One region of the Eleftheria terrae genome, then DNA from elsewhere that is predicted to be linked to it. Evidence: riboswitches for the same ligand, from Rfam matches in the RefSeq annotation. Region 1 holds a riboswitch; each other region holds the start of a gene.
What was found. Region 1 has a riboswitch for cobalamin ahead of N7L95_RS11525 (hypothetical protein). Riboswitches for the same ligand answer to the same signal wherever they lie in the genome.
Positions count from the first base shown of each region.

Region 2: another riboswitch for cobalamin. It lies ahead of N7L95_RS04090 (TonB-dependent receptor); the one in region 1 lies ahead of N7L95_RS11525 (hypothetical protein).
Region 3: another riboswitch for cobalamin. It lies ahead of N7L95_RS26265 (HupE/UreJ family protein); the one in region 1 lies ahead of N7L95_RS11525 (hypothetical protein).
Region 4: another riboswitch for cobalamin. It lies ahead of N7L95_RS01655 (TonB-dependent receptor domain-containing protein); the one in region 1 lies ahead of N7L95_RS11525 (hypothetical protein).

Region 1 covers NZ_CP106951.1:2,621,616-2,629,171, reverse strand. Annotated here, with positions in the region: gene N7L95_RS11540 (CYTH and CHAD domain-containing protein) at 1-954, opposite strand, end outside; gene fdhD (formate dehydrogenase accessory sulfurtransferase FdhD) at 1,159-1,971, opposite strand; gene N7L95_RS11530 (FdhF/YdeP family oxidoreductase) at 1,968-4,292, opposite strand; cobalamin riboswitch at 4,458-4,663, shown strand; gene N7L95_RS11525 (hypothetical protein) at 4,773-5,240, shown strand; gene N7L95_RS11520 (DUF2149 domain-containing protein) at 5,249-5,587, shown strand; gene cobN (cobaltochelatase subunit CobN) at 5,665-7,556, shown strand, end outside.
Region 2 covers NZ_CP106951.1:908,724-916,279, forward strand. Annotated here, with positions in the region: gene N7L95_RS04080 (YbfB/YjiJ family MFS transporter) at 1-652, opposite strand, end outside; gene N7L95_RS04085 (LysR family transcriptional regulator) at 721-1,608, shown strand; cobalamin riboswitch at 1,694-1,939, shown strand; gene N7L95_RS04090 (TonB-dependent receptor) at 2,095-4,272, shown strand; gene N7L95_RS04095 (PepSY domain-containing protein) at 4,281-5,936, shown strand; gene N7L95_RS04100 (outer membrane beta-barrel protein) at 6,033-6,683, shown strand; gene N7L95_RS04105 (penicillin acylase family protein) at 6,695-7,556, shown strand, end outside.
Region 3 covers NZ_CP106952.1:503,457-511,012, forward strand. Annotated here, with positions in the region: gene N7L95_RS26245 (YeiH family protein) at 1-722, opposite strand, end outside; gene N7L95_RS26250 (LysR substrate-binding domain-containing protein) at 812-1,768, shown strand; gene N7L95_RS26255 (polysaccharide lyase family 1 protein) at 2,140-3,876, opposite strand; gene N7L95_RS26260 (hypothetical protein) at 4,142-5,230, shown strand; cobalamin riboswitch at 5,317-5,591, shown strand; gene N7L95_RS26265 (HupE/UreJ family protein) at 5,719-6,399, shown strand; gene cobW (cobalamin biosynthesis protein CobW) at 6,410-7,459, shown strand; gene cobN (cobaltochelatase subunit CobN) at 7,480-7,556, shown strand, end outside.
Region 4 covers NZ_CP106951.1:284,607-292,162, reverse strand. Annotated here, with positions in the region: gene N7L95_RS01680 (Hsp20/alpha crystallin family protein) at 1-303, shown strand, start outside; gene rraA (ribonuclease E activity regulator RraA) at 358-867, opposite strand; gene N7L95_RS01670 (Lrp/AsnC family transcriptional regulator) at 864-1,280, opposite strand; gene yedA (drug/metabolite exporter YedA) at 1,478-2,383, shown strand; gene N7L95_RS01660 (galactose-binding domain-containing protein) at 2,469-5,054, opposite strand; cobalamin riboswitch at 5,275-5,511, shown strand; gene N7L95_RS01655 (TonB-dependent receptor domain-containing protein) at 5,579-7,474, shown strand; gene N7L95_RS01650 (FecCD family ABC transporter permease) at 7,488-7,556, shown strand, end outside.

The DNA.
Region 1 (7,556 bases):
CAGTTGCGGCCGCACCGAGCGCAGCACCGTGTCGCGGTCGCGGTAGTCGCCCAGTGCCTGGAAGGCCTTCACCAGCGGCGCTTCCCAGTCCGGCCGCACCTCCGCCGACAGCGAGCCCAACTCGCGCAGCGCGCTGCGCAGCCGGCGAATGCCGACGCGCAGCTGGTGCACATGGTCCTCGTTGTAGCGGTCCTGGCCGACCTCGCTGGCATTGCCGAGGATCTGCTCCAGACAGGCCGCCACCACCGCGCGCAGCTCGGCGTCGCCGGAGGCCGGATGCGGCAGGCGCGGCGGGCGCGCCTTCAGCACCGGCCCCAGGTCTTTGCCGCGCGCCAAGCGCTCGCCGCGCTGGCCCTTGGACACCACGCTCAGCCACAGCCCGTGCTGCAGCGCCCAGCGCCGGCCGACCTTCATCAGCGCCGCCACCGGGCCTTGCAGCAGCTCCAGTTCCAGCTCGCACACCGGCAGGGTGCGTCCGCCGGCCTGCAGGCGGCCCTCATCGAAGGCCAGTTGCACCCGGCCGCCCCCGGGCACCCGCAGCTCGCGGGTCTGGCGGGTGATGTCGGTGCTGTAGCGGGGCAGCAGCATCGGCGGTTCTGCCCGCGGGCCCGGCGGGTCGGGCTGCAGTGCGGCTTTCAGGCGCTCGCCGGCTGGTGTGCCGGCATGCAGGGCCGGATCGATGGCGGGCGGCTCGCCGCGCGCGGCGGGGTGCACTTCCACCTCGTGCTCCAGCCGGCGCACCGGGCTGTCGCCGTCGGCCTTCAGCGTCTGTACCCAGAGCCGGCCTTCCCGGCGCAGCCGCAGCGAGAGTCCGGCGCGGGCCAGCCGGCCGTCCTCGGTGTCGAAGTACCGGGCCTGCAGCCGGGTGCTGGCGCAGCCACCCCGGTGCACGGCGGCTTCGACCCGGTCGCGGGCTTCCGGCGGCACCTGGAATTTCAGTTCAAGTTCATGCATCGCATCCTCCTTGTTGCTGTCAGGCGGGCGCCCGAGCCCGCAGGCGCGGGCGCCGCCGTCCCCCGGTGCTGGCAAGGCGCGCGCCGGCCGGGCACGCGGCCCCGGCCGGGCGCCCATGGCGCAGGGGTTCGCCGGCGCTCGGACGACGACCGGGCAGCGCGGCGGCGGCATCTGGCATGCGACCGGCCGGCTGCCGGGCCTCGCTCAGCTGGAGGCGGTGTATTCGACCGTGCTGTCCGCGCGGCAGAAACCGAACAGCCGCAGGCCGGCGCGACGGGCGATGTCCACCGCCAGCGTGGTGGGCGCGGAGATGGCCGCCAGCGCCGGCAGCTGCAGCCGGGCGCACTTGCGCACCAGCTCGTAGCTGGCGCGGCTGGAGACGATGGCAAAGCCCGGCTCGGCCAGCCGGCCGGTGCGCGCCAGCCGGCCGATCAGCTTGTCGAGCGCGTTATGGCGGCCGACATCCTCGGCCACCTCGAGCAGGCGGCCGTCGGCTGCGGCCCAGCCGGCTGCATGGCAGGCGCCGCTCTGCGCGTTCAGCGGCTGGCGTCCCGCCAGCTCGTGAAAGGCCCGCGACACCTCGGCGGGGCCGAGCGCCGGCAGGGCCCGGCCGGGGGGCAGTGGCTCGGGCTGCAGGTCCAGCGCGGCCAGGCTCTCCACACCGCACACGCCGCAGCCGGTGCGGCCTTCGAAGGCCCGGCGGCGCTGCTTCAGGGCCTCGAAGGCGCGGCTGGCGAGCTGCAGCTGCACGTCGACGCCGGCGTCCACCGCCCGCACCTCGATGCCATAGCACTGGGCCGGCGAACCGATCAGCCCCTCCGACAACGCAAAGCCGAGCGCAAAGTCCTCGATGTCGGCCGGCGTGGCCATCATCACTGCATGGCTGATGCCGTTGAGGCTCAGGGCCACCGGCACCTCGGCAGCCACCTGGTCGAGCGCCGCCTGGCGGCCCGACGGCGTGCTGCGGACCACCGGCAACTCGCCGATCGGCGCCGGCAGGGCCGGGTCGGCACTCACGGCTGCGTGCCCGTGTCCGCCCCGGGCGCCGGCCGGTGGCGGCGCAGCACCACCGGAATGGACTTGGAGGCGGGAGTGCGTGCGCCCTCGGCATGGCTGGCCAGCGGCACCAGCACATTGGTCTCGGGGTAGTAGCTCGCCAGGCAGCCGCGCGGGATGTCGTAGGCCACCAGCAGGAAGCGCTCGGCGCAGCGTTGCTGGCCGTCCTCGAAGACGCTGACGAGGTCCACCCACTCGCCGGCCGCCAGGCCTTCGGACTGCAGGTCGTCCTGGTGGATGAAGACCACCCGCCGGTGGCCGAACACGCCGCGGTAGCGGTCGTCATGGCCGTAGACGGTGGTGTTGTACTGGTCGTGCGCCCGCACCGTGGCCAGCGCGAAGACGCGCTGCGTGCTGCGCGCGCGGGCCCGGTGCACGGCGGTGGCGCGCGGCACCGGATGCGCCTCGAACTGCGCCTTGCCGGAAGCTGTCAGCCAGACCCGCTCGGCAGCCGTGTTGCGCAGCCGAAAGCCGCCCGGCGTGCGCACGCGGGTGTTGAAGCCGGCGAAGTCGTCGAACACCGCCTCGATGCGGTCGCGGATGCGGTCGTAGTCTTCCACCAGCCACAGCCAGGGCGTCTTGCTGCGCGGCAGCGTCGCGGCCGCCAGGCGGGCCACGATCATCGGCTCGGACAGCAGCTGCGGCGCGGCCGGCTCGTTCATGCCGCAGGACAGGTGCACCATGCTCATCGAGTCCTCCACCGTCACCGACTGCGGGCCGCCCGCCTGGCGGTCGATCTCGGTGCGGCCCAGGCAGGGCAGCACCAGGGCCTCTCGCCCGTGCACCACGTGGCTGCGATTGAGCTTGGTGGAGACCTGCACGGTGAGCGCGCAGCGGCGCAGCGCCTCATGGGTGAGCGCGGTGTCCGGGGTGGCGGCGGCGAAGTTGCCGCCCATGCCGAAGAACACCTGCGCCTGGCCATCCAGCATGGCCTGGATGGCGCCCAGCGTGTCGTGTCCCGGGCGGCGCGGCGGCTCGAAGCCGAAGACCTGGCCGAGCCGGTCGAGGAAGGCCGGCGAGGGCTTCTCGTGGATGCCCATCGTGCGGTCGCCCTGCACATTGCTGTGGCCACGCACCGGGCAGACGCCGGCACCGGGGCGGCCCAGGTTGCCGCGCATCAGCAGCAGGTTGGTGATCATCTGCACGGTGGCCACCGCATGCGGGTGCTGCGTGATGCCCATGCCCCAGCAGGCGATGACCTTGCCGGCCCCCGCGTAGACCGCGGCGGCGGCGCGCAGCTGCGCTTCGCTGAGGCCCGATTCTTCGACCAGCAGCGCCCAGGACTCGGCCCGCACGTCGGCCTCGAAGATGTCGAAGCCGCGGGTGTGCGCTTCGATGAAGGCCAGGTCCAGCACCCGCGGCTGGCCGGCGGCACGGGCCGCGTCGTCGAGTTCGAAGACCGCCTTGCACAGGCCCTTGACCGCGGCCAGGTCGCCGCCGATGCGCAGCTGGAAGTAGTGGCTGCTGATGGCGGTGGAGCCGAGCGTGGCCATCTCCAGCGGGCTCTGCGGATCGGCGAAGCGCTCCAGGCCGCGTTCGCGCAGCGGGTTGAAGCTGAGGATGCGGGCGCCGCGCCGGGCGGCTGCGCGCAGCTCGCCCAGCATGCGGGGATGGTTGGTGCCCGGGTTCTGGCCGAAGATGAGCAGCGCGTCGGCCTCGGTGAAGTCGTCCAGCGTCACGCTGCCCTTGCCCACGCCGATGCTCTGCCGCAGCCCCAAGCCGCTCGGCTCATGACACATGTTGGAGCAGTCGGGGAAATTGTTGGTGCCGAACTCGCGCACGAACAGCTGGTACAGGAAGGCGGCCTCGTTGCTGGTGCGCCCCGAGGTGTAGAAGACCGCCTGGTCCGGATGCGGCAGCTGCTGCAGGTGGTGGGCGATGCGCCCGAAGGCGGCGTCCCAGCTGATGGGCCGGTAGCGGTCGGTGGCCGCATCCCAGGCCAGCGGCTCGGTGAGCCGGCCGAGTGCTTCCAGGTCGTGGTCCGACCAGCGGCTCAGCTCGCTGACCGTGTGCTGGCCGATCACCTCCGCGGTGGCGCGGCGGGCGGTGGCCTCCGCCGCCACCGCCTTCACGCCGTTCTCGCAGAACTCGAAGGTGGAGGTGTGGTTGCGGTCCGGCCAGGCACAGCCGGGGCAGTCGAAGCCATCGGGCTGGTTGGCCGAGAGCAGGGTGCGCGCCCCCTTGCCGGCGATGCGGTGTTGCAGCAGTTGCCGCGCCGCACTGCGCAGCGCGCCCCAGCCACCGGCGGGGTAGGGATAGAACTCGATTTTGCTGTCGCTCATGGCAGTCGCACCCGGCAGGCGTGAAGGTCAGGGGACGAGGGTATACCACCGGCCGCTGCAGCGCCGGGCTGGCGCGATGCGGCCCGGCCCGGCGGCCTGTCTACCGCAGGCGCGCCGCGATGCCCGGGGCTGCTCGGTGCGCCGGCCTGCGGTACATTGGCGCCCGTTGGTGCGCGTGCCGGCGATCTGCCGGCACCGTGAAACGGGAATCAGCGCCGGGCCGCCTGGGCGGCCTGCAAGCTGAGCTGCCCCCGCAACGGTAAGCGGAAGCCAGGGGGCCTCGCCCCTTGCAGTGCCTGTCCGATGCCCACTGGCCGCCTGCGGCCGGGAAGGGCCAGGGCGCTGTGCCGCCAGCCCGGAGACCGGCCAACACGCGGGCCGCGCGCGAGCGCGCCGCGCTGTGCCCGGCGGCGGGGATGCGGCCGGGTGCCTCCCCGCGAGCCGGCCGGCTCGCCTTCCTGCAGACACCGAGGGACCGCGATGATGATCGAAACCGGCATGGCGCAGCTGGCGCAATGGCTGCTGTGGCCCGTCTCGCTCGGCGTGCTGGCGACGTTCGCCGCCGCGCTGTGGGCGCTCGGACGCATGCTGGCCGAGGCTTGGCAACGCTGGCGCCGTCCCGGCTGGCGTGCCCTGCCGGTGGCGGACCACATCGGCCTCGACGCGCTGGAGCTCGCCGCGCTGCAGCAGCTCGAGCCGCTGCGCCTGCTGGCGCGCATCGCGCCGCTGCTCGGCCTCATCGCCACCATGATTCCGCTCGGGCCGGCCCTGGCCGGGGTCGCCTCGGGCGATGGCGGACGCACCCTGCTCGGCTTCGGCAATGCCTTCTCGGGCGTGGTGCTGGCGCTGGCCGCAGCCGCCATCGCGCTGGCCGTGCATTCACAGCGGCGGCGCTGGCTGCTGGCCGAGCTGCATGCGGTGCGGCAGGCCCGTGGCCTGGCGCAGTGAGGCCGGCCATGCGACACCGCCATCTCGACGCGCTGGCTGACGACGATGACGACCCGATGCTGTCGGCCGTCAACCTGGTGGACGTCTTCCTCGTCGTGGTCGCAGCGCTGCTGGTGGCGCTGACCCTGAGGGCCGAGCGCGAGGCCGGCGAGACGGTGACCGTCATCCGCAACGCCGGCCGGCCCGACATGGAAATCGTCGTGCGCGAGCACGGCCGCGAGCTGCGGCTGCGCGGCGATGGCAGTGCCAGCGCCGGCAACGGCGTGCGCACTGGCATCGCCTACCGCCTGCAGGACGGCAGCGTGGTGTACGTGCCCGAGCCGGCGGCTTCCGGGAGCCGACCCTGAGGCCGCGCGCCGGCACGCGCCCGCGACCCGGCTGGCTGGCATGGGCCTGGTGCGCATGGCTGCTGTGGGCCGCCGCAGTGCAGGCCGCGCCCCGGCTGCTGTGGCTGAGCACCGACCTGACGCCGGCCACCCGCAGCGCCCGGCTGGCCGAGCTGGCCGAGCAGGCCGGTTTCGAGTGGCAGCACGTGCAGTTGCCGCTGCAGGCCGGTGACGACCGCTTGCCCCGGCAAGCCCTGCAGCAGGCGCTGGCACTGGCCGACTGGGTCTGGATCGACGCGCCGCACCCGACGGCACGGGCGCGGCTGGACGCCGCCTTCGGCGCCGAGCTCGCCGGCCACGCCGCGCGCCGGCCCGGCCGCCTGGCAGCCACCGATGCCGCCGCGGGCGACGATGCAGCCGCCCGCATCGCCGCCTACCTGCGCGCGGGCGGACCGCGGGCCTGGAGCCAGGCGCTGCAGCTGGCGGCTGCCGTGTCGGCCGGGCAGCCGGTGCCCGCGCTGCCACCGCCCGAGCCCTGGCCGGCCCGCGGGCTCTACCATCCCCGCGCGCCCCGGCTGTTCAGCGATGCCGCCGAGCTGGCGTTGTGGCAGGCCAGCGATGCCGGGCTGGCCGGCCGCCCCGCGGTCGTGCTGCTGGTTCACCGCCATCACCTGGTGGACGGCAGCAGTGCCTGGCTGGATCGCTGGCTGGCCATGTTCGAATTGGCTGGCCTCGCTGCCTATGCGGCCTTCAGCCAGTCGCTGGACGCCGCCTCGCTGGCGGCGCTGCTCGAGGTGGATGGACGCCTGCAGGCCCGGGCAATCGTCACCCACCAGCTGCTCACGCCCGGCGCCGCGCTGCAGCCGCTGTTCGAGCGCTGGGACGTGCCGGTGCTGGCCACACTGCCCTACCGCAGCGGCGACAGCGGCGCCTGGCAGGCCGACGCCACCGGCCTGGGGCTGGCCGAACTGCCCTTCTACCTGGCCCAGCCCGAGGCCGCCGGCACGGTCGATCCGATGCTGGTGACGGCCCGGGGGGATGCCCGGGAGGGCTGGCGCCTGATCGAGCCGCAGGCCGCCGCCGTCATCGCCAAGCTGCAGCGCCTGCTGGCCCTGCGCGACACGGCCCCTGCCGACAAGCGGCTGGTCGCAATGGTCTACAACTACCCCGCCGGCGCGAGCAACTTCGGCGCCTCCTTCCTCAATGTGCCGCGCAGCCTCGAGACGGTCAGCCAGGCGCTCGCCGAAGCCGGCTACCGCACGCACCGCCTCACCGAGGCGGAATGGATACGGCAGCTGTCGCCGCTGCTCGCCGCCTACTACGAAGGGGCCGACCTGCAGGGCCTGCTCGACAGCGGCGCGGCAGCCGCCCTGCCGCTGGCGCGCTACCGCGCCTGGTTCGACACGCTGGACGCCGCCGTGCGCGAACGCATCCTGGCCCAGTGGGGGCCGCCCGAGCGCAGCCGCTTCGTGCTGCGCCATGGCGGCGAGCCGGTGTTCGTCATCCCACGGCTGGAGGTGGGCCGGCTCAGCGTGCTGCCGCAGCCGCCCCGCGAGGAAACCCGGCGGCCTGGCGAGCGCGTGTTCTCGCACCGCAGCCGCCTGCCGCTGTCGCATCATTACCTTGCGGTCTACCTGTGGGCGCGCGAGGCGCACGCCCTGGTCCACTTCGGCACGCACGGGACGCAGGAATGGGCCAACGGCAAGCTGCGCGCACTCGCCGTGCAAGACGACGCACTGCTGCCGCTGGGCGACGTGCCGGTGATCTACCCCTACATCGTCGACAACCTCGGCGAGGCCCTGACGGCCAAGCGCCGCGGCCGTGCCACCATGATCAGCCACCGCACGCCGTCCTTCGCGCCGGCCGGCTTCCAGGTGCGAATGGCCCGCATGCACGAGCTGATGCATGAGTGGGAGACCGCCAGCCACGGGCCGACCAGGCGATCGCTGGAAGCCGCACTGCTGGCGCAGTTCGTCGAGCACGGCTTGCA
Region 2 (7,556 bases), 1.7 Mb from region 1:
CTGCCGCTGCAGCCGGCGGTGGCGCCATGCGCCACCCGGCAGACGCGCCAACGCGGCCGCTGCCTCGCAGCGGCCGCAGCGCGAACACCGCGCCCAGCACCGCAAGCCCGCCCAGCTCGAGCCACAACCATCGGGCCGGCTGCCGCCCGCCGAGCCACGCCAGCCCACCGGCCAGCATGATGCCGAGGCCCACGCCGACATACATCCAGCTGCCCCACTGCGACGCCTGCCGCCGGGCCAGCTCCGCCAGGCACCAGCTGCTGGCGCACACCATGACCCAGGCGCTGAAGACGCCGGCTGCGGCGCGCAGCAGCGCGCCCAGCCAGCCGGGCGCCACGGCGCCGTCCATGCATGCCACCGCCAGCGTGGCCAGCGCCACGCCGAGCAGGCCCAGACGCAGGCCGCGCTGCGGCTGGCCGGAGAACCAGGCCGCCGTCATGGCGCCGAGCAGGTAGCCGCCATAGTTGGCGGCCGCCCATTCCGCGCCTGCGGCCGCGCTCAGCGTGCCGTCGCGCAGCATCAGCGGCAGCAGCGGCGTGAAGGCAAAGCGGCCGATGCCCATTGCCACCGCCAACGCGACAAGGCCGGCCACGGTGATCGACGCCGCCGTCAGGTCAGGCGGCCGGTGAGCAAGGGAGGGGTCGGTACGCATCGTGTGGAGGATTGGACACCCGCAAAGGCATTCTGAATACTGAATTGTGGAGACATACAATTCTCCGCATGAGAATGATGGACCTGGACGACCTCCACATCTTCCGCTGCGTGGTGAGGGAAGGCGGCGTCACCCGCGCCGCCAGCCAGCTGCACCGGGTGCCTTCCAACGTCACCACCCGCATCAAGCAGTTCGAGGAGCGCCTGGGCCTGGCCCTGTTCCAGCGCCAGGGTCGCCGCCTGGTGCTCACCGATGCGGGCCGCACCGTGCTCGGCCATGCCGAGCGGCTGCTGCAGATGGCCGACCTGGCCGAGCAGGAACTGCGCAGCGGTGTCGTGCGCGGGGCGCTGCGGCTCGGCTCCCTCGAAAGCGCCGCCGGCGCCCGGCTGCCGCCGGTCCTGTCGGCCTTCCATGCCCGCTACCCGGAGGTGTCGATCGAGCTGCAAACCGGCACGTCCACCGCACTGCTGCGCCGGCTGGAGCGCTTCGAGGTGGAGGCCGCCTTCGTGTCCGAGCCGCTGGAGAAGGGCCGCCTCCGCAGCGTGCCGGCCTTCGACGAGGAACTGGTGCTGATCACCGCCAAGCAGGCGCCCGCCCCTCGCCGTGCGGCCGATCTGGACGGCCGCACCCTGCTGGCCTTTCCGCACGGCTGCTCGTACCGGCGCCGGCTCCTGGAATGGGCGGCCGAAGGCGGCGCCTCGCCCGGCCGCATCCTCGACCTGGGTTCGTACCACGCGATCGTCGCCTGCGTAGCGGCCGGCGCCGGTGTGGCCATCGTGCCGGCCGAAGTGCTCGACCAGGCCGTGCTCGGCAGCTCGGTGCAGCGCCATCCGCTGCCCGCGCGGCTGCGCGTCAATCGCACGCACCTGGTGTGGCAGGGCGAGGCGAGCGCGCCCCTGCGGGCCTTGATGGAGATGCTGCCGCCGCCGCGCGCCAGGCGGCGCACCGCGGCCTGAACGCAGCCACCCCTGGCCGCCTTGGCCGGCAGCCCTCTAGAATCCGCTCCCGCCACGGACGGCATCGCTGCCCGCGGCTCGCGGACGAAGGTGCCCGCGTTGCCCCTCGCGACGCGGGTTAAACGGGAAACAGGTGCGTGCTGCAGACGCTGCAGCGCAACTCCTGTGCTGCCCCCGCAACGGTGAGCGGATCGGGACGGTTTCATGCGGGCGCCAGCAGGCGCCCCAGCCACTGCGCACGAGAGTGCGTGGGAAGGCGAAACCTCCGTGGCGCCAGCGGCCCCTCGGGGCCCCGAGCGCCACACTCCGCCAGCCCGGATACCGGCCTTCGCCCATCCCGGAAGCTGCGGGCGTGCGGCAGACCGGCACACCGGTGCGACTGCCCGCAGGCCGCCCGGTGCCGCCCGTGCGTCGCCCTCCCCGGCTTCTTCCTGCAATGCAATGCAAGGCGGGCTGCGGGGACGCGGCCCGCCAGAGAGCTGGGCCATGAACGACCAACCGCGCCGCACCGGGGTTCTCCACTCCCGTGCGTTCCACTCCAGTGCCTTCCCCCCGGCCGCCGTGCTGACAGCCGCCCTGGCCGGCGCCGCCGCCCCGGCGAGCCGCGCGCATGAGACCACGCCGGCCACCCTGCCCGACATCAAGGTGCAAGCCCGCCGCGCCAGCGCCGGGGCGCTGGACCAACCGACCCGCACCGGCAGCCGGCTCGAGCTGACGCCGCTGCAGACGCCGGCCAGCATCGAAGTGCTGTCTGGCGACGCCGTGCGCGAACGGGGCGACACCTCGGTGCTGGAGGCGGTCAGCCGGGCCACCGGCATCACCGCCTCGCCCGCCCCCGGCAATGGCGGCAGCGCCCTGTCCGCCCGCGGCTTCGGCGGCCATGGGTCGGTGATGCAGCTGTTCGACGGCACCCGGCTGCAGGTCGGCGCAGGCACCGTCACCTTTCCCTTCGACGCCTGGTCCATCGAGCGCATCGAGGTGCTGCGCGGCGCGGCTTCGGTGCTGTTCGGCGAAGGGGCCATTGGCGCGGCAGTCAACATCGTGCCCAAGAAGCCATCCCGCCAGCCGGCCGCCCATGAGGCCCTGCTGGCTGTCGGCAGTGACAGCACGCGGCGTGCGGCCTTCGGCAGCGGTGGCGCACTCGATGAGCGCTGGTCCTACCGCCTCGACATCAGCCACCACCGCAGCAGCGGCTTCATGGACCGCGGCGACGCCCGCAGCCTGGCCGCCGGCGGCAGCCTGCAATGGGACCTGTCGCCCACGCTGGGCCTGCGGCTCTCGCACGACGAGGGACACCAGCGGCCGCAGCGCTACTTCGGCGTGCCGCTCGTCAACGGCCGGCTCGACGAGCGCAACCGGCGGCTCAACTACAACGTCGAAGACGCCGCCATCCGCTACCGCGACCGCTGGACCCGCCTGGAAGCCGACTGGGCACTGAACGAGCAGCTCCGGCTGCGCAACCAGCTCTACCGCCTGGAAAGCCGGCGCCACTGGCGCAACACCGAAAGCTATGCCCACCTGCCCGACAGCGGCCACGTGCTGCGCGAGGACTACCTGCAGATCGGCCATGACCAGGAACAAGTCGGCAACCGGCTTGACGTGGCGTTGGCGCATCCGCTGGGCCGCTACAGCCACCGGGCGGTGCTGGGCCTGGACCTCAACCGCATCCAGTTCCGGCATGCCACCGATGCGCCCTATGGCGGGCAGTCGACGGTCGATCTCGAGCGCTTCGACCCCGGCCGGTATGCCTCGCCGTCGAGCTACCGGCCGCGCTTTCGCACACGCACCCGCACTGTCGCGCTGTTCATGGAAGACCGCCTCGTGATCGACGACCACTGGTCGCTGGTGGGCGGCCTGCGGCGCGACCATGTCGACGTCGAACGCCACGACCTCGCCCAGCCGGCCGGCAGCTTCGACAAGACCTTTGCCTACACCACCGGCCGGCTCGGCGTGGTGTGGGCGCCGAGCGCGGCGCAGTCGGTGTATGCCCAGCTCGCCCGGGCGGTGGACCCGCTGGGCGGGCTGGTGTCGCTGTCTCCGTCGATGGCGCACTACGACCTCACCACCGGCCGCCAGCTGGAGCTGGGCTACAAGCAGCTGCTGGATCAGGGGCGCGGCGCCTGGTCGGTGGCGCTCTATCGCATCGAGAAGCGCAAGCTGCTCTCGCGCGATCCGCACAACCCCGCCCTGCAGCAGCAGATCGGCCAGCAGTCGTCGCAAGGCGTCGAGGCCACCGTGGAGCTGGCACTGGCGCGCACGCTGCGGCTGGAGGCCAACCTCGCCCGGCTGCATGCCCGCTACGACGACTTCGACGAAAAAGTGGGCCGCGCCGTCATCTCGCGCGCCGGCAAGACGCCCCCCGGCGTGCCGCAGCAAGCGGCCAACCTCTGGCTGCACTGGCGGCCGGCGCCCGGCTGGCAGGCCCGCTCGGGCCTTCGCCATGTGGGTCGCCGGCAGGTCGACACCGCCAACAGCCGGCAGCTCGGCGCCTACACGGTGGTCGACGCGGCGCTGGCCTGGCTGCCCCGGGGCGACCTGGAAGTCACCCTGCAGGTGGACAACGTGTTCGACCGCGACCATGCGCTGTCCACCTCCAACGACGGGCAGCAATGGCTGCTGGGCCGGCCGCGCTCGGTCGAGCTGTCGGCCCACCTGCGCTTCTGAGGCCGGCCATGGGGCACTTCCCGGGGCCGCTGGCACGCCGCCTCTGGCCGCCTTGCAGGCGCGCGCTGTACGCCACGCACCGCTGGCTCGGCATCGCCGGCTGCCTGCTGTTCGTGATGTGGTTCGCCAGTGGCCTGGTGATGATGTACATCGGCTTTCCGTCGCTGGACGACGAGGAACGCCTGCGCGGCTTGCGCCCGCTGCACCTGCACGAGGCCCGGCTTGGCCCCGCCGCGGCGCTGGCTGCGCTGCCCGCCGGAGCGCGGGCCGCAGCGCCCCGGCGCATGGGCCTGGAGATGCTGGCTGCCGGGCCGCAGGCCGGCCCGGTATGGCGGGTGGTGGACGCGCACGGTGGCCGGCATGCCGTCTCGGCCCGCGACGGCGCGGCACTGGCGCCGCTCGGTGCCCGCGAGGCAGCCACCATCGCATCGGCCTTCGCAGGCGGCGCCCCGGTCCGCGCGGTGGAGACGCTGGAGCGAGACCAGTGGACCGTGTCGGGCAGCCTCGACGCCTTGCGCCCGCTGCACCGGGTCGAAGTGGCGGACGCCGCGGGCACCGAGCTGTACGTGTCCTCGGTCAGCGGCGAAGTCGTGCGCGACACCACGCGCCGCGAGCGCGCCTGGAACTGGCTGGGCGCGGTGCCGCACTGGCTGTACTTCACGCCGCTGCGGGCCGACGCGCCGCTATGGCGCCAGGTGGTGCTCTGGGTGTCGGGCGCCGGCATCGTGGCCGCGGCCAGCGGCCTCGTCATCGGCGTGCTGCGGATGCGGCTGCGCCGGCGCTACCGGGCCGGGCACATCACGCCTTACGGCGGCTGGCTGGCCTGGCACCATCTGGCGGGCTTGCTGGGCGGCGTGCTGCTGCTGGGCTGGATCGCCAGCGGTTGGCTCTCGATCGACCCCAATCGCTGGTTCGAGCGCAGCGCGCTCGGCGCCGAGGCACTGGCGCGCTACCACGCGGCAGGCCGCACCGATGCCCTGCGCTGGCCGCCGGCCGCACCACCGGATGCGCGCGAGCTGCAGCTGCTGTGGATTGCGGGCCGGCCGCTGCTGCAGTGGCGCGACGGCCTCGGCCGCAGCCAGGTGGTGGACGCGGTGCGCGCCGCACCGGCGCCGGCCCTCACCGCTGCAGAGCTGCGGCAGGCGGTGCAGCGCCTGGTGCCGGGCGCCCCCGTCGCGCGCATCGACTGGCTCACCCGGGAAGACGCGCACTGGTATGGCCACCACCGGCCGCGCCGCCTGCCGGTGTGGCGGGTGGTGCTGGCCGATGCACGGCGCACCTGGCTGCACATCGACCCGGCCAGCGGCCAGGTGCTGGGCAGCAGCGACGACCGCGGCCGCCTGCGCCGCTGGCTCTTCAACGGCGCGCACAGCCTCGATTTTCCCTGGCTGATCCAGCGGCGCCCGGCCTGGGACCTGGTGATGTGGGCGGCCTGTGCAGCGGGCCTGGTCGTGTCTGCCAGCGGCGTGGTGATCGGTTGGCGTCGCCTGCGGGCCAGCCGCCGGCGCCAGTGCCGGCGGGGATGCCGCGGCCCGGCAGGCCCAGAGCCGCCCGGCGCTGGCGGGGCCGCGGGACCTCCGCCCGTCGAGCCCGGGCGGGGGGTGCCGCGCCACCAGGCAACGGCTCCCCCCGCGACCATCGCGCCTGCCCCGCGCGGCACATGACTTCCGGCACTGCGTGTTTGCTGCCCGGCTGCCCACACTGGCGACCGTTGCAAGGCCCGGCCCTGCACATTCCCCCAGCCACAGGAAACAACGCTCATGTCCCTCTCCCTTGCCCGCCACCGCGGCCTGGCGGCCGCCCTCTCCGTCCTGGCCGGCCACCTCCTGGCTTCGCTGCCTGCCCAGGCCCAGTCCGGTCCCCCCCTCAGCGAGAGTGCCGGCCGCTGGTACGCCGGCTTCGGCATCGGCCGGCCGCACCAGAGCCTGAAGACCGAGGACTTCAGCGTGCCGGGCCAGGCCCGCCAGCGTGGCATCGACCAGAAGAACATCTGCAGCAAGCTGTTCGGCGGCTACGAGCTGCTGCCCTCGCTCTCGCTGGAGATGCAGTACGCCTGCCTGGGCCGTGCCGAGCTGAAGTACAGCGGCGGCGCGCGCGAGACCTACGAGGCCGCTGCGCTGTCCTTCACCGCGGTGGGCCGGCTGCCGGTCACCGACCAGCTGAGCCTCTTCGCCAAGGGCGGGCCCTCGCTGCACTGGGCCCGCTCGGAGCTCCGGCGCAGCGGCCTGCGCGACGATCGCGAGAACAAGCTGCGCCACGGCCTGACGGCCGGCATCGGCATGGAATACCGCATCAACGAGCACTACGGCCTGCGCACCGAGCTGGAGACCTTCCAGGGCATCGGCCGCAAGCAGGCCCCCGGGCGGGCCTCGGCCCATCTGGTCTCGGCCAGCCTGTTCTACCGCTTCTGAGCGAGGTCGCCATGTCCGCCCGCTCCACCCCCGCCGCCATCGCCGTGCTGCTGCTCGCCGCCTGCAGCGGCGACGGCCACGACAACGACAACGACAACAAGACGTCCTACCAGGCAGAGATCCGCCGCACCTCCTGGGGCATTCCCCACGTGGTGGCCGACGACGAGGCCAGCCTCGGCTTCGGCATCGCCTATGCCTATGCACAAGACAACGTCTGCAGCATTGCCGAGAAATTCATGAGCTTGCGCGGCGAGCGCTCGCGCCACTTCGGCCCGGGCAAGCAGGACGCGCAGGCACCGTTGCCGGAGAACATCGCCTCCGACTATGCCCAGCGCCTCATTCAGCATGACGGCGCCGTGCAGGCCTACTGGCAGGCCCAGACCCCCGAGGTCCGCGCCCTGCACACCGGCTGGGTGGCGGGCTACAACCGCTTCCTGAAGGACAGCGGCCCCGGCGGCCTGCCCGCCGCCTGCCGCAACGCTGCCTGGGTGCGCGAGATCGACCACACCGACCTGGTGCGGCTGATGCGCTACTACGCCACGCTCAATGGCCTCAGCGGCCAGCCCGCGGCGCTCGCCGCCGCACAGCCGCCGGGCGCCGAGCCCGCAGTGGCAGAGGCCAAGGCCGCCGCCCGCCGCGAACCGCGCCTTGCCCAGGCGCTGCCGCGGCGCCCCCGCACGGCCAGCAACGGCGTCGCCTTCGGGCGCGCCGCGAGTGAGAACGGCCGTGGCCTGCTGCTTGGCAACCCGCACTTCCCGTGGTCGGGCATCGAGCGCATGTACCAACTGCACCTGACACTGCCCGGCAGGATGGATGTGATGGGGGCCACCCTGCCCGGCCTGCCGGCGGTGGGCATCGGCTTCACCCGCGATT
Region 3 (7,556 bases), on a different replicon from region 1:
ACCACCTGGGCCACTTCGTGCACGGTGGACCCGATGTAGATGCCGAAGGTCCGGGCGTCCGGCGGCAGCACCCGAGCGTGCTGGTTCCATTCGTAGAGCAGCGGATAGAGCAGCACCGCGCCGGTGCCGCAGGCGACCACGCTGACCACGGCCACGGCCACGTCCTCGGCGCGGGCGCGCACGGCCGACTGTGTGGCCATCACGGCGGCGGCACCGCAGATTGCGCTGCCGGCGCCGATCAGCGTGGCGGTCCTGGCGTCGAGCCCCAGCCAGCGGGTGCCGGCCACCCGGGCGAGGAAGATGGTCGATGCCAGCACGAGCGCGTCGACTGCCACGGCGGCGCTGCCGATGTGTGCCAGGTCGCCCAGCGTCAGGCGCAGACCGTAGAGGACGATGCCGCCGCGCAGCAGGGTCTGCCGGCACAGCGCCAAGCCGTCTTCCAGGTGCGCGCCTCCGCCGCCACCCCGCCGCGCCTGCAGCAGGTTGCCGCAGGCGGCGCCCAGCAACATGGCCAGCGTGAGCGGGCTCGTCAGGTGAGACCGCGGGCCGGTCCATCCGGCCAGCAGCAGGGCCGCTGCCGCCAGCGCAAGGCACAGCAGCAGGCCGGGCAGCAGGGCACGGTGGCGGTGCCAGGCCGGGGCAGGGGCGTGCGAGCCCGGGCGTGAGGCGGCGTGGCCGCCGGGAAGCGTTGCCGCAGGCGGCGGTCGATGCAGGGTGAACATGGGCGGCACTCTATGAAGCTCGCATCAAGCCGTCCAACGACTTGTTTGTGTAGCATCGAGCGACCTGATCGCTTGAAACACCGCCGCCCATGGACGTGCTCCGCCTCACGCTGCGCCAGTTGCAGATCTTCGTCGCCGTGGCTCGCCACGGCAGCACCGCCGCGGCGGCCCAGCAGATTGCGCTGTCGCAGTCCGCCACCAGCGCCGCGGTCAACGAGCTCGAACGGCTGCTCTCACTGCAGGTGTTCGACCGCGCCGGCAAGCGCCTGCTGCTCAACGACAGCGGCCGGGCGCTGCTGCCGCGCGCGCTGGCATTGCTGGATGGCGCCAGCGACATCGAACGCCTGGCGCACGACGGCCGGGCCCGGCTGCAGCACATGCGCATCGGCGCCAGCACGACCATCGGCAACTATGTGCTGCCGGGCTTGCTGGGGCGCTTGTTCGCGGGCCTCGCGCTGGGCGAGGCACCGGCGTGGCAGTCGGCCGTGGCCATCGCCAACACCGCCGAGATCGGCCGCCGGGTGGCCAGCTTCGAGCTGGACATCGGCCTGGTCGAGGGACCGGTGCATGAGCCGCAGGTGGAGGCCCTGCCCTGGCTGCGCGACGAGATGGTCATCGTCGGCAGCACGCGGTGCACGCCGGCTGACGGCGTGCTGCCCGCGGCGGCCTTGCGCGAGGCGGTCTGGCTGCTGCGTGAAGCCGGCTCCGGCACGCGGCAGGCGGCCGACGAGGCGGTGCTGCCGCGCTTGCGGGCTTACCGGCGCAGCATCGAGATCGGCAGCTCGGAGGCCATCAAGCACGCGGCGGCGCACGGCGTGGGGCTGGCCTGCCTGTCGCGCTGGGTGGTGGACGACCTGGTGCAGGCCGGCCGGCTCCGGGTGCTGAAGACCGGCTGGCCGAAGGCCTTCCGGCCTTGCTATGTGGTGGTGCACCGCCTGAAGCGGCAGTCCGCAGCGGTGGCGGCGCTGCTGGAGCGCATGGGGGTGGAGGTGGGGCGGCCGGCCATGCCGCCGAAGGGCGGCGCCAGGACCGGGCCTGCACCGTAGGGCCCGCGCTTGCCGCCGCGCATCGGTCGCCGTCGCAGACGGTTGCCCGGGCAGCGGCGCCGGGTGCTCCCGTCACCCTGCCCGCCAGCCGCGCATCGCTCGCTGTCCATCAGGGCGTGGGGATCTCGATGTGGTCGCTCGTCGCGGGTGCTCGGCGAGACGGCTGTGCGCGGCGCCGTTGCACCCTTCGAACCCGCGATCCTTCTGCTTGCGACGGCGAGCGCCGTGCCGCCACGCCGGGGCACCGCAGCGTGGCATCTCCGGGGTGCGTCGCCTCGGCTTGCCGCCGGCGGCCAGTACGGACAAGGCCGGGCTGGGCGTGTGCGCATCGGTGCACGAGCGCCCGAGCCGTACCGGCCATCCGCCAGCGTTCAAAGGTGCCCTGGCCCGGCAAGGTGCGGCACCACCTCGGGCACCTTGCTCGCCGGATACGGCGTCACGGTGTGGTGCGCGCCGTCGGCCTTGAATCGCTCCAGCACCGACGGCTGCACCCGGAAGCCGCCGCGCTCCAGCGCGCCGCGCTCCTCGTTGCCGGCGCAGTCGCGGCCAAGGGCCGCGCGGCAGGCGGCCTGCGCGCCGCTGTCCGGTGTGCCGAGGGGGGCCCACACGCCGCCGGCATCCTCATGCCGCACCAGGGGCGTGTGCACCGACGTGAAGTAGTTGCCCTCCACCAGCACCTGGGCGGGGGCCGTGACGTCGATCGCGTGCCCCTTGCCGCGCTGCAGGTAGTTGTTCACCAACTGCACGCTGGCGCGGCCGGCCGCGGTGCCGATCTTGGGACTGCGGCCCGAGAAATCGTGCAGCCAGTTGTTGGCGAAGGTGATGCTGTCGTCCTTGCCGACCAGCAGCAGCATCCAGTAGTGCTGGCCGTTGCAGGTGGCGGAGGCTGCGCTGCGGCCGTCGAACTGGTTCCACGAGATGGTGACGCGCGAGGCCTTGCCCCAGCCGGAGACGATGTGCTGGCGGCCGATGCGCTGGAAGCGGTTGTGGTCGATCCAGACCCGGTCGGTGTCGTCCAGCGTGATGGCGTCGCCCGCGAAGACGATGCCGGGGTTGATGTCGCTGAAGCTCAGGTTGCGGATCGCGATGTTGCTCACGCCGCCTCTCAGCATCAACCCCTTGCCCTTGATGACGCCGTCATCGCCGATGCCGATCAGCGTCTTGTTGGAGCCCACCAGCAGCGGCGTGCGGCCCGCCGCGTCGAAGGCGACCGAGAAGGTGGGCTTGCCGTCGCAATGGGTGATACCGGGCGCCGCGACGATCAGTCGCTCGCTTTGCATCGGCGCCGGGCAGACGGCCTGGTAGCAACCCGGCTTGTGCTCCGGACCTTCGCTGCCACGGAAGTCGAGGGTCGACGCCACCTCGATGATGCGGGGCGTGGTGTCGGTGCAGGTGGAGCCGCTGCGTGTGCGGCACAGCGCGCTGGCCAGCTCCGCCGGGGTGCGCACGCGCACCCGCTCGCCGCCGCTGCCGCCGGTGACGCTGCTGCCCCAGCCTTGCGGGCGCGCCGCTGCGGCGTCAGGCACCCACAGGCGCAGGCGGAACAGGGCGACGCCCGGGCCGGCGTTGGCCGGCCAGATCGAGCGCGCCGCCCCGTCCGAGGGGAAGCCGCTCGGGCGCGGGATGGGCCGCTCGCTGGCGGGGGCCCAGTCGCTGTCGTTGTAGTCCAGCCGGCTCCAGGGGCCGTTGGCCTCGGCCGCCTCGCCGGCCGAGGCCAACCGGGCGCGCCATCCGCTGTTGCTCACTGCGCGGCCGAACTCCCCTTGCAGCTGTGCATAGGCAAAGGACGCGGCGTCCTGGCTGCGCACCCGCAGCACGATGACGTTGTCGCCCACCCGCAGCGCCCGGGCATAGGCGCTCAGGCGCTGCCGCGCGTCGATGGCCCGGCCCATGAACTGGCCATTGATGAACAGCTCCAGGCGACCGCTGGCCTGGGCGGTGACGCGCGCCTTGGCGGGGTCGATCGCGCTGGCGCTCGCCTCGGCGGCCGTGGTCGCCCCGAAGGCCAGCGGGGACGGGGCGGCGTTGCCGCTCGTCGCCCAGGCCCCGGTGTGGCCGGCAAGCAGGCAGGCAAGGAGATGAAGCGCAAGGCGCGGGGAGCGGGGCATGGGCGGGGTCCGGTGGGTGGGAGTGCAGCGGCAGGCCGGTGGCCGGCGTCGCATCGACCGCGGCATTAGGCCGTTTCTTCGCGCGTTCGCCCGGTTTGCGCAGGCAAATGTTGAAAGTGGACTTTTCCCCGTGGCGGCGGCCCGCGGCAGGGCGGACGGCGGGTGGGGGCAGCCCGCCGGCAGGCAGGGCGATTGCCCGGTCATCGGCTCGACACGCCGGCCCGACAGGCTGGCGGCTTTTGTTGTCTGGACAAAGGAGCTCCCGATGCCACGTTCCATGGTCGCCCTGGCCACATGCGCCGGCGTTCTTCTCGCGCCGGCCGTCGTGCCCGCCGCCACCCCTGCCGAGCTGGCTTATCACCATGCGCCGGTGCACTACCAGGACACCGATTCCAGCGATGCGGCATCGGACTACCTCACCGCCTACGACTACGACGGCGACCGCGTCACCACCAACAACTGGGATCACCGGGGCGACGGGCTCTGGCCGGCCACCGTCTACTACTCCGTGGTGGAGAGCTGCAGCCACTACTTCATCACCTATGCCTTCTATCACCCGCGTGACTGGTCCGACACCATCTTCGACCAGGAGCACGAGAACGACCTGGAAGGCGCCCTGCTGTCGGTGCGCAAGGATGGCTCGGCCTTCGGTCGGCTGGAAGGCATGATCACCGTCTTCCATACCGACTTCTATGCCTATACCCCGCCTGGCAGCCCCTACGTGGGCGGCCACGAGGACATCGACGGCACCTTGTCCTTCGAGCTGCACGAGGGCGTCAGCCGCGTCAAGACGGTGCAGGAGGCCAAGGGCCATGGCCTGAAGGCCTGGCCCTACACCTCCGATTTCAACGGCGCCGCCGACCAGGACGGCGTGATCTACTACCCCAGCCTGGGCACCGCCGGCCATCCGGCCTCGGGCAACGATCGCCAGGTGCCCTATCGCCTGGTCGACATGGCGGCGCCGGGCGGGCTGTGGGCGGCCGCGTTGGACGAAGCCGTGCAGCCGGGTGCGCAGGCGCAGACCTTCAACAGCTGGGGCAGCTTCAAGGGCGACAGCAGTGGCGGCTGCGGTGCCGGCCTCAAGAGCTGCAGCAGCCATTCGGCCAATGCGCCCTGGGGCTGGGACGACGGCAACGACGGCGCCAGCCACCGTGGCGAATTCGCGCTCGACCCGGCCCGGCTGTTCTCCCATTACTTCGGCAACCTGGGGAGCTTCAGCCAGCAGTACCTGAGCCATCCCTTCCTGGCCGGCCTGCGCAGCCGGGGCTTTGCCAGCGGGCAGGTGCCAGCCGGCTTTCCTGCGCAGCTCGACCTCAACACCTTGTACGGCAAGCTGACGGCCGCCTGCTTCTAAGGGGGCCGGCTCCGGGAACCCACTCAGTGCAGGCGCCCGCCGTCCCTCTAGAATGGCCACGTCCTGGCGGACCGGGCGAAGCCCGGCCGGCAGGCGGGATCGACGGTGCCGACGCCTGCCAGCAAGGGGGGCGTGGGTTCAACGGGAAACAGGTGCGCTGCGCTTCGTCGAGCGTGGCAAGGCCTGTGCTGCCCCCGCAACGGTCAGCAGGCAAGGAAGGGTTCAGGCAGGGGCCGGCGGTGCCCTGCAGCCACTGCACGCAGCCGCGTGCGGGAAGGCGAGCCCCTTTCCGCAGGGTGGTGCCGCCTCGGCGCCGCCCGGCTCTGCAAGCCCGGATACCGGCCGTCGTCCCTCACTCGGAAGCCGCGGGAGGGCGGCGTCCGGGCTGTTCCTGCGGCCGGAGCCGGCGCGGGAATGTCCGGGCTGTACCTCTCACGGCATCACGTTCGCCACCCGGCCGGCGGGGACGCCGGCCTGAAGAGGATGTCATGGACCGTCTGCTCCTTCTGCCTTCCCCTCGCACCAGGGCGCCTCACCGTGCCTGGACGGGCGCTGCCGTGCGCGGCGGTGCTGCCGCCTTCGCGGTGCTGGCCTCGCCGGCCTTCGCCCACCACGCCATGGGAGGCGCCATGCCCGGCACCTTTGGCGAAGGGCTGCTGTCCGGCCTCGCGCATCCGGTGATCGGGCTGGACCACCTGGCCTTCGTGCTGGCGCTGGCGCTGTTGGTGGCGCGGCTGCCACTGGCACTGCGGGCCGGCCTGGCGGGTGTGTTTGTCGCCGGCTCGCTGGCCGGCACGGTGCTGCACCTCAATGCCGTCACGCTGCCGGCCGGCGAGCTGCTGGTGGGCCTCAGCGTGGTGGTCGCCGGGCTCGCGCTGCTGTGGCGGCGGGCGTTGCCGGCGGCAGTGCTGTGGACGGCCCTGCCGGTGGCCGGGCTGCTGCATGGCTATGCCTACGGCGAATCCATCGTCGGTGCGGAATCCACGCCGCTGCTGGCCTACCTGTTCGGCTTCGCGCTGATCCAGGCCGGGCTGGTCGTCGCCGTCTCCACGGTGGCCTCGCGGTGGACCGTGCCGCAGCTGCAGCGCGCCGGCCTGGTGGCCGGCACGGTGGTCGGCGTGCTGGGAGCCTACTTCTCCTTCGTGCAACTGGCGCCGCTGGCGGCCTGAGGGAGGGCACGTGCTGACCACCAAGATCCCCGCCACCGTCGTCACCGGTTTCCTGGGCAGTGGCAAGACGACGCTGCTGCGCCATGTGCTGCAGAACGCGCAGGGCCGGCGCATCGCGGTCATCGTCAACGAGTTCGGCGAGCTCGGCATCGACGGCGAGATCCTCAAGGGGTGTGGCATCGGCTGCGACGACGACGGCCGCGAGCGCCCCGGCCAGCTCTACGAGCTGGCCAACGGCTGCCTGTGCTGCACCGTGCAGGAGGAGTTCTTCCCGGTGATGCAGGCGCTGGCCGAACGGCGCGAGCAGATCGACCATGTGGTGATCGAGACCTCCGGCCTGGCCCTGCCCAAGCCGCTGGTGCAGGCCTTCAACTGGCCCGGCATTGCCAATGCCTTCACGGTGGATGCCGTCATCACCGTCGTCGACGGGCCGGCCACCGCGGCCGGGCAGTTCGCGGCCGATCCTGCGGCGGTGGACGCGCAGCGTCGGGCCGATCCCGACCTCGACCATGAATCGCCCTTGCACGAGTTGTTCGAGGACCAGCTCTCGGCCGCCGACCTGGTGGTGTTGAACAAGATCGACCTGATGAGCGAGGCCCAGCGCCGCGAGGCCGAGGTGCTGATCCGGGCGGAGATCCCCGCTGAGGTGAAGATCGTCCCGGCACGGGGCGGGGAACTGCCGGTGGACCTGCTGCTGGGCCAGCAGCGGGCGGCCGAAGCGCACATCCACCTGCGCGAGAGCCACCATGACCACGAGGAGGCGCACGAGCACGACGAGTTCGACTCGCTGGTGCTGGAGCTGCCGGCCGTCGATCGCGAGCGCCTGATGGCGGCGCTCGCCGGCCTGGCGGCGGCCCACACGCTCTATCGCGTGAAGGGCTTCGTGGCACTGCCGGGCAAGCCGATGCGGCTGCTGGTGCAGGGGGTGGGCCGGCGCTTCGATGCGCACTTCGACCGCCGCTGGCGCGACGACGAGGCGCCGTCGACCCGGCTCGTGTTCATCGGCCAGGGGCTGGACGCGGCGTCGCTGCGCGCCGGCCTTGCGCCGGCCCTGGCCTAGGCCGCCGGCATCCCCCCGCGATGCACCTGCTCAGCACCCGCCCCGGCGGTTTCGTCGAGGACGAGGGCGCGGTCATGCGACTCGGCCAGAGCCCGGC
Region 4 (7,556 bases), 2.3 Mb from region 1:
CTGGAGGACGAGACCGGCATCACGCTGCTGGCCGACCTGCCCGGCGTCGCCCGCGAGCAGCTCGACCTGAAGGTGGAAGGCGAGACGCTGCAGATCGAGGCCACGGTGACCCCCTTCGCGCCCGAAGGGCTGGAAGCCATGTATGCCGAGATCCGGGTGCCGCGCTACCGCCGGGCCTTCACGCTCAGCCGCGAGCTGGACGCCAACCGCATCGAGGCCAACCTGAAGGACGGCGTGCTGAAGCTGCGCATTCCGAAGCAGGAACACGCCCAGCCGCGCCGCATTCCGATCCAGGTCAGCTGACCGCCGGCGCCGGGCTGCGGCCCTCGAGCCGGGGCCGCGGCGCAGCGCCCCGGCTCAAGCGCCGGCGGCGGCAGGCAGCACCACGATGCCGTCTTCGTCGGCATACAGCCAGTCGCCGGGACGCACCCACACGCCCTGCACCTGCACCGCCACCTCGCTTTGGCCCTGGTTGCGCTTTTCGGTGGGCCAGGGCATGGCGGCCAGCGCGCGGATGCCGGTGTCGCAGCCGGCCAGCTCGGCCACGTCGCGCACACAGCCGTCCACCACCACGCCGGCCCAGCCGTTCCTGGCCGCTGCAGCGCCCAGGTTGCCGCCGACCAGCGCGCGGCGCAGCGAGCCACCGCCATCCACCACCAGCACCCGCCCCTGGCCGGGCATGTCGAGCGCGGCCTTCACCAGGGTGTTGTCCTCGAAGCACTTCACCGTGCTGACCGGGCCGGCGAACTTGCGGCGCGCGCCGAAGTCGCGGAACACCGGAGGCAGCACGCGGAAACCGCCGTCGCTGTCGTTCTTGTGCAGGTCGCAGAGGTCGCAGGTCGCAAAGTCGGGGATGGGAGTCGTCATGCCTTGTCCACTTTCTTGATGGGCGGTTTCACGTCTTCGCGGCGGGCCGGCAGCATGGGCTGGTGCTCGCGCACGGCATTCAGGATGATGGAGGTGGAGGTCTCGGTGAGGATGCAGAACTTGGTGACCACCGCATCGAGGTGGGCCACGTCGATGACGGCGATCTCCAGGATCCAGCTGTCCTCGCCGGTGACGTTGTAGGCCGTCACCACCTCCGGCGTCTGCTGCACCAGCTTGACCACCCGCGCATACTCGGCCCGGCCCACCCGGATGGCGGCCCGGATGCCGTAGCCCAGCTTCTGCATGTTGACGCAGGCGCGGTAGCCGGTGATGACGCCCGCGGCCTCCAGCTTGCGCACCCGCTCGGTGACCGCGGGCTGGCTCAGGTGCACCCGGCGGCCCAGCTCCGCCATCGACAGGCGGGCGTCGGCCTGCAGTTCGGCGAGGATGCGGGTGTCGTAGTGGTCGAGTTCCGGATTCAAGGCAGCCGTCCGTGCAACTTGTGGTTTGCAAGGATTATGAGTGCCACTTCCTTCAAACACCACTGGGCTCGAAGCGGCGGCTTTCTTACGATCTGAACTTTCCGTTCAACGCAACCGCCGCTTCCTCCATGACTGCCGCCCTCTCCGCCGCACCGCGTGCCGGCACGCTGACGCCGCTGCTCATCCTCTGTCTCGCCGCCACCTGGGTGGTGTGGGGCTCGACCTACCTGGCCATCAAGTTCGCCTTGATCAGCCTGCCGCCCTTCTTCCAGATGGGCACCCGCTTCCTGGTCGCCGGCGCCCTGCTGCTGGCCTGGATGCGCTGGCGCGGACGGCCGCTGCCGGATGCGCGTCAATGGCGCCATGCGCTGGTGGTGGGCACCCTGATGCTGGGGGGCGGCATGGGGGGCACGGCCTTCGCCGAGCAGACCGTGGGCTCGGGCCTGGTGGTGGCCTTCATTGCGGTGGTGCCCCTGATGATCGCCGCCTTGAACCTGCTGTGGCGGGTCTACCCCGGTCGCTACGAGCTGGCCGGCATTGTGGTGGGCTTGTGCGGCGTGCTGCTGCTGACCCAAGGCGCCGGCTTCCAGGCCTCGCCGGCCGGCCTGCTCGCCATTGCGATCGCCTGCGTGAGCTGGTCGCTGGGCAGCGTGTTGAGCCAGCGCAGCCTGCCGCTGGCCCCCGGCGCGATGGGCTTCGCCAGTGAGATGATCTGCGGCGGCGCGGTCTTGCTCGCCCTCTCGCTGGCGACCGGCGAAACCCCGGCCTGGCCGCCGCAGCCGGTCTCGGCCGCCGCCTGGGCCTACCTGGTGGTGTTCGGCTCGCTGATCGCCTTCAATGCCTACATGGTGCTGCTCAGCCGCGCCAGCGCGGCACTGGCCTCGAGCTACACCTTCGTCAACCCCGTGCTGGCCATGCTGCTGGGCGTGGCGGTGGCCGGCGAGCACATCACCCGCTTCGAGTGGGCCGCCGCTGGCGTGGTGCTGTGCGGCGTGGTGCTGATGCTGCGCGGCGCCGCCTTGCGCGCGCGCTGACGCGGGCCTGGTGGCAACGAGGCCTTCGCACGGACACTCGGCAAGGCCGCCCGGGATGTCTCCGGGTCAGCCTGCCGGTGCAGCCTCAGCGACCGATCACCTCCACCTCGGCCAGCGACAGCGTGCTCTGCCGGTTCAGCCAGATGCGCACATAGCGGCCGGTCTGCGCCTCGGACAAGGCCACCTCCAGCGCACGTTCGCCCTTGAGCGTGTCGACGTGGTAGACGCCGACGCCGGGACGCGCCCGCTCCTCCTCCAGGCTGCCGCTGCCAAAGGGTGTGTCCGACACCAGCACGTCGAAGTCGGCCAGCAGCTCGCTGCAGCAATCGATGCGGTTCCACAGTCGCACCCGGCGTAGCGGGTGCACCGCGCCGAGGTCCACCTCCCACCAGGGCTGGAAGGCCTCGCCGGTGAAGGTCAGCGGGCCGTCACGCCAGGTGGCGTTGAAGCGGCCGTCCACCGCCCGGCTGGCGACCCCGCCGGCCGCCGTGTGGGACTGCCGGGCCGGCTTGCGCAAGGCCAGGTTCACCGGCCCCTCCTCCACCTCCACCTCGGCCAGCGCGAGCACGTTGGCTTCGGACTCGCCGCCCTGGCCGCCCGAGCCGGAGAGGTCCGGGTCCGACTGGCGCTGCACCCGCACGCCGTGGCCGACCACCGCGGTGCCATTGAGCAGGGTCAGGTCCACATGCAGCCGGTCGGGCGACTGCAGCAGGTTCTCGGCATTGAGCAGGCCTGAGGTCCAGACCGGGTTGCCGGCTTCATCCAGCACCGACACCGTGATGTCGCGCAAGCGGCTGCGGCAGTCGTCGGTGTCCCGGCATTCGCCCAGGCGGTTGAACAGGCTGATGCCAGCGATCGGGCGGCCGCTGCCGAAGTCGAGCTGCCAGCTCGGGTCGACATTGCTCGACGAGGTGGCGCTGTAGGCAGACCAGCTGCCGTCGATGGCGGCGCCGGCGTCGCGAAAGCCGCTGGTGCTCGATTGGCTGGCCCAGCCCTGGTAGGCGACGTTGGCCGAGCCGCCGCGCACCTCGACGATGGCCGCCGAGGACGGCACGCCCTCCTCGTCGACCACATGCAGCTGGTAGTGGCCCGGCGGCAGCAGCGTCTCGCCCAGCTCGCCGAGGTGCAGCTGTACCCGGTTCATGGACTGCGAGAACGGCACCGGCACGTAGCGCAGGTCGGTGCTGTGCCCATGGGTGACGGCGCCGGCCGAGATCAGCGCCACCGAGGCGATGCGGCGGCTGTCGGACAGGCGCAGCGAGCCGTCCTCGCCCTGCCGGAAGTACGGATCCACCCGCTTGATGGCCGGCCGGTCGGCCCAGACCACCTCGCCGTCCCAGCGCTTCTTGAAGAAGTAAGGCGGAAAGAACACCTGTGCGGTTTTCGCAAAGACCGGGCCCGGCGAGCCGCCACCGGTGTTGAGCACCGCCCCGTTCGGCAGCAGCAGCGACGTGGAGTGGTACAGGCGGGCGGCCGCGGCCGGTGCCCAGGTGGCCCACTGCCCGGTGTCGGGGTCCCACATCTCGGCCGGCATCACCGCGGTGCCGACACCGTTGCCCCGGGTGGTGCCGCCGGTGACCAGCACCCGGCCATCCGGCAGCATCAGCGAATTGGGATAGTTGCGGGCGAAGTTGAGCTCGGCCGTCGGGCTGCTGACGGGCAGGTCACCGGCGATGTCCAGCACGGTGGCCTTGCGGGTCGCGGGCTCGCGGTCGAAGTCGGTTTCGCCGCCAGCGATCAGCAGCACCTTGCCGGGGCGGTACATCACCGAAGTGCCCGCCACGCCCAGCCGGTGGCCCGCCGGACCGAGCACGGTGAGGCGGCCTTCGCCCTGCGGGTCGAGCTGCCACAGCAGGTCGTTGGAGACGCCGACGATCAGGCCGTTGGGCGCCAGGTAGGCACGCGGATACCAGAAGCGCTTCTCGGTGGCGCCGAACGCCTCCTCGCTGCTGGCACCGGTGAGGGGCCGCCAGCCCTCGGCGGCGGAAAAGATCTCGGGCGTCACGCCATAGGCCGGCGGCGTGATGCCGCCATTGTTGCCGCCCACCACCACCACCCGGTTGTCGGGCAGCTTCACCAGCGTGCCGTACCAGCGTGGCTGCTGCATCTGCGAGGCGCGGGCGATCAGCAGGCTGCGGTCGGGGTCGTACTGGGCCGTCTTCCAGAAGGTGTTGCCGCCAACGATGAGCAGCAGGCCGTCCGGGCCCATCACCGATGCGCTGCAGAAAGAGTCGAGCTCGGTCGGGCTGGCGACTTCCCGGTGTGCCGCGGGCGTCAGGCCGATGCGGGTGTCCCACTCGTCGAAGGTGACCGCCTTGCGGGTGCGCGGGTTCTCCTCGTTGGCACCGTAGGTGAGGATGCGGCCGTTGGGCAGCACGTTGGCATGGATGCCGAGCAGGGGCCAGTCGACCACCGGCGTCCACATGCCAACCAGGTGGGCATCGGCCGTGGGGGTGACGGTGCCGACCAGGCCGTCGAGTGCCGGGGCGATGACGGCCGCCTGGGCCGTCTCGCGATCATCGGCCGCCTCGGCGGCCGGGGCGGCTCTGCTGCCGTCCGTGTCGGCATCGCCGCCGCCTCCGCCTCCGCCGCCGCAGGCCGCCAGGGCGGCCAGGATCCAGGGCGCGACCAGGTGGCCAAGCACAAGGCGAGGCCGCTTCAGTATCAACATGCTGACTCCGTGAGGTCCCGTGACGGGCGGGGGGGGCCGCTGCGGCGGTTGCCCGTTGGGACGGGGTTGTTCTTCGTGGCCCGAACGATATCGGCAAAGAAGTGGGCACGCGCCCACCCAGTCAGGGGCCTTGGCAAGGCGGCCCAGGGCGCGCCGTTTGCTTACGAGGCGTCCCAATTGCTTCACGTGTGCTGGATCAACCGGGAAGTCTGCAACGCTCTCATACAATCATCGGGTTGGTGCTCGCGCGGCCGGTCGGCTGCGCGGTTAAACGGGAAGCAGGAGGGGCCGGTGCCGCAGAGGTGCCGATCCTGGCCTGCGCTGCCCCCGCAACGGTCAGCAGACGAAGCGCACCGTGCTTCAGCGCCGGTTCACCGCCACTGGCTCGGCAACGAGTTGGGAAGGCCACCGGCGTCGGTCTGCCAGCCCGGATACCGGCCAACAGGGGGGCGTGCACAGCACGCCCGAACGGCTCGGCCCTGCGGGGAAGCAGGCACGAGCATCGATCGACTGCCTTTCTCGCGATGACCACACGATCGTCCACCATGCTGCATGGTGTGTTGCCGCTGGCGCTGGCCGCTGCCTTTCCTTCTTCTTCCTGGGCCGATGCCGAGGCCCTCCACCTGCCGGAGACGGTGGTGACCGCGACGCGGCTGCCCCAGCCCGTGCAGGACGTGGTGGCCGACGTGTCCGTCGTCACCCAGGAGGAGCTGCGCCGCTCCGGCCAGACCACCTTGCGCGAGGTGCTGCAGCGCCTGCCCGGCGTGCAGATGAGCAGCAACGGCAGCTATGCGTCCAACACCCAGCTGTTCATGCGCGGTGCCGAGCTCAGCCGGATGGTGGTGCTGCTCGACGGGATACGCATCGGCTCGGCCACCTCGGGCGCTGCAGCCATCGAGAACATCCCCGTCGCGCAGATCGAGCGCATCGAGGTGCTGCGGGGCCCGGCAACCACCCTCTACGGCGCCGATGCGGTGGGTGGCGTCATCCAGATCTTCACGCGCCGCGGCAGCGCCGGGCAGCAGTACGAGGCGCAGGCCGGCTTCGGCTCGCACGGGCTGGTGAAGTCCAGCGGCAGCGTCAGCGGCGGCGGCCCCGGCTGGGGCTATGCGCTCTCGCTGTCCGGCGAACGCGCCAAGGGCATCAGCAGCCGCACCCGCGAAGGCGGATCGCTCGACTACAACCCGGACGACGACAGCTACCGCAGCGGCTCGGTGGCCGGCTCGCTGAACTGGACCGTCGCGCCCGGGCACACCATCTCCACGCAGTGGTTCAGCGCGCGCAACATCCACGAGTTCGACAGCACCTACTCCGACCCGCTCACCTTCGGCAGCCCGCTGGGCCTGACCTCCGCCACCACCGATGCCGAAACCCGCGGGACCACCACGAACTGGGGCGTGACGATCGACAACCGCCTCAGCGAACGCTGGCAGTCCAGCGTTCGCCTCGGCCTGACGCTCGACAAGAGCGCCAGCGTCTACGAGCGGGCCTCCGATGGCGCGCGCGATGGGCGCTACGACTTCGACACCGAACGCCTGCAGTTCGGCTGGCAGAACACCTTCTCGATCGGCAGCGACAAGGTGATCGCGGCGCTGGAGCGGGTCGAGGACGAGGTGGACAGCACCACCCCCTACACCGTCAGCCGGCGCCACACCAACAGCGCCCTGCTGGCCTACTCGCTGGACCGCGGGCCCTGGATCGGGCAGGCGGCGGTGCGGCGCGACCACAACTCGCAGTTCGGCGGCTTCACCACCGGCAGCCTGAGCCTGGGCTACCGCCTGACGCCGGCCCTGCGGCTGACCGGCAGTGCCGCCAACAACTTCCAGGCGCCCACCTTCAACCAGCTGTACTTCCCTGACTACGGCAACCCGGCGCTGCGCCCGCAGCGCAACCAGGGCCGTGAACTCGGCGTGAAATACGACGACGGGCGCTGGCAGGGCTCGCTCACCTTCTACCGCAACCACATCCGCGGCTTCATCGACACCGTGACGGCCAAGCAGACCAGCCGCGCCAAGATGTCCGGCGCCACGCTGCAGGCCGGCTGGCGCAATGCCGACTGGCACATCGACGGCTCGTTCGACATCCTCGATGCCAAGGACGAGGCGACCGACCGTGAACTGGTGCGCCGTGCAGACCGCACCGCCCAGCTCACCGTGGAAAAGCAGGCCGCCTGGGGCAACGCCTTCGTGGAATGGTTGCTCGTCTCGGATCGCGAAGACACCGCGGTGAAGGGCCGCCGGCCACGCCTCGGCGGCTACGGCCTGCTGAACCTGGGGGCGCAATGGCGGCTGGCGCCGGCGTGGACGCTGCTCGCACGCCTCAACAATGCGACCGACAAGGACTACACCACGGCGTACAGCTATTCGACGCTCGGCCGCACCGCCTTCATCGGCATCCAGTTCAGCGGCAGCCGCCCCTGAGCGGGCCGGCAACATGCGAGCGACACGGCCGCCCCTGGTCTTCCTGATGCTCGGCCTGGCCGCCGGCGCCAGCCTGCTGCTG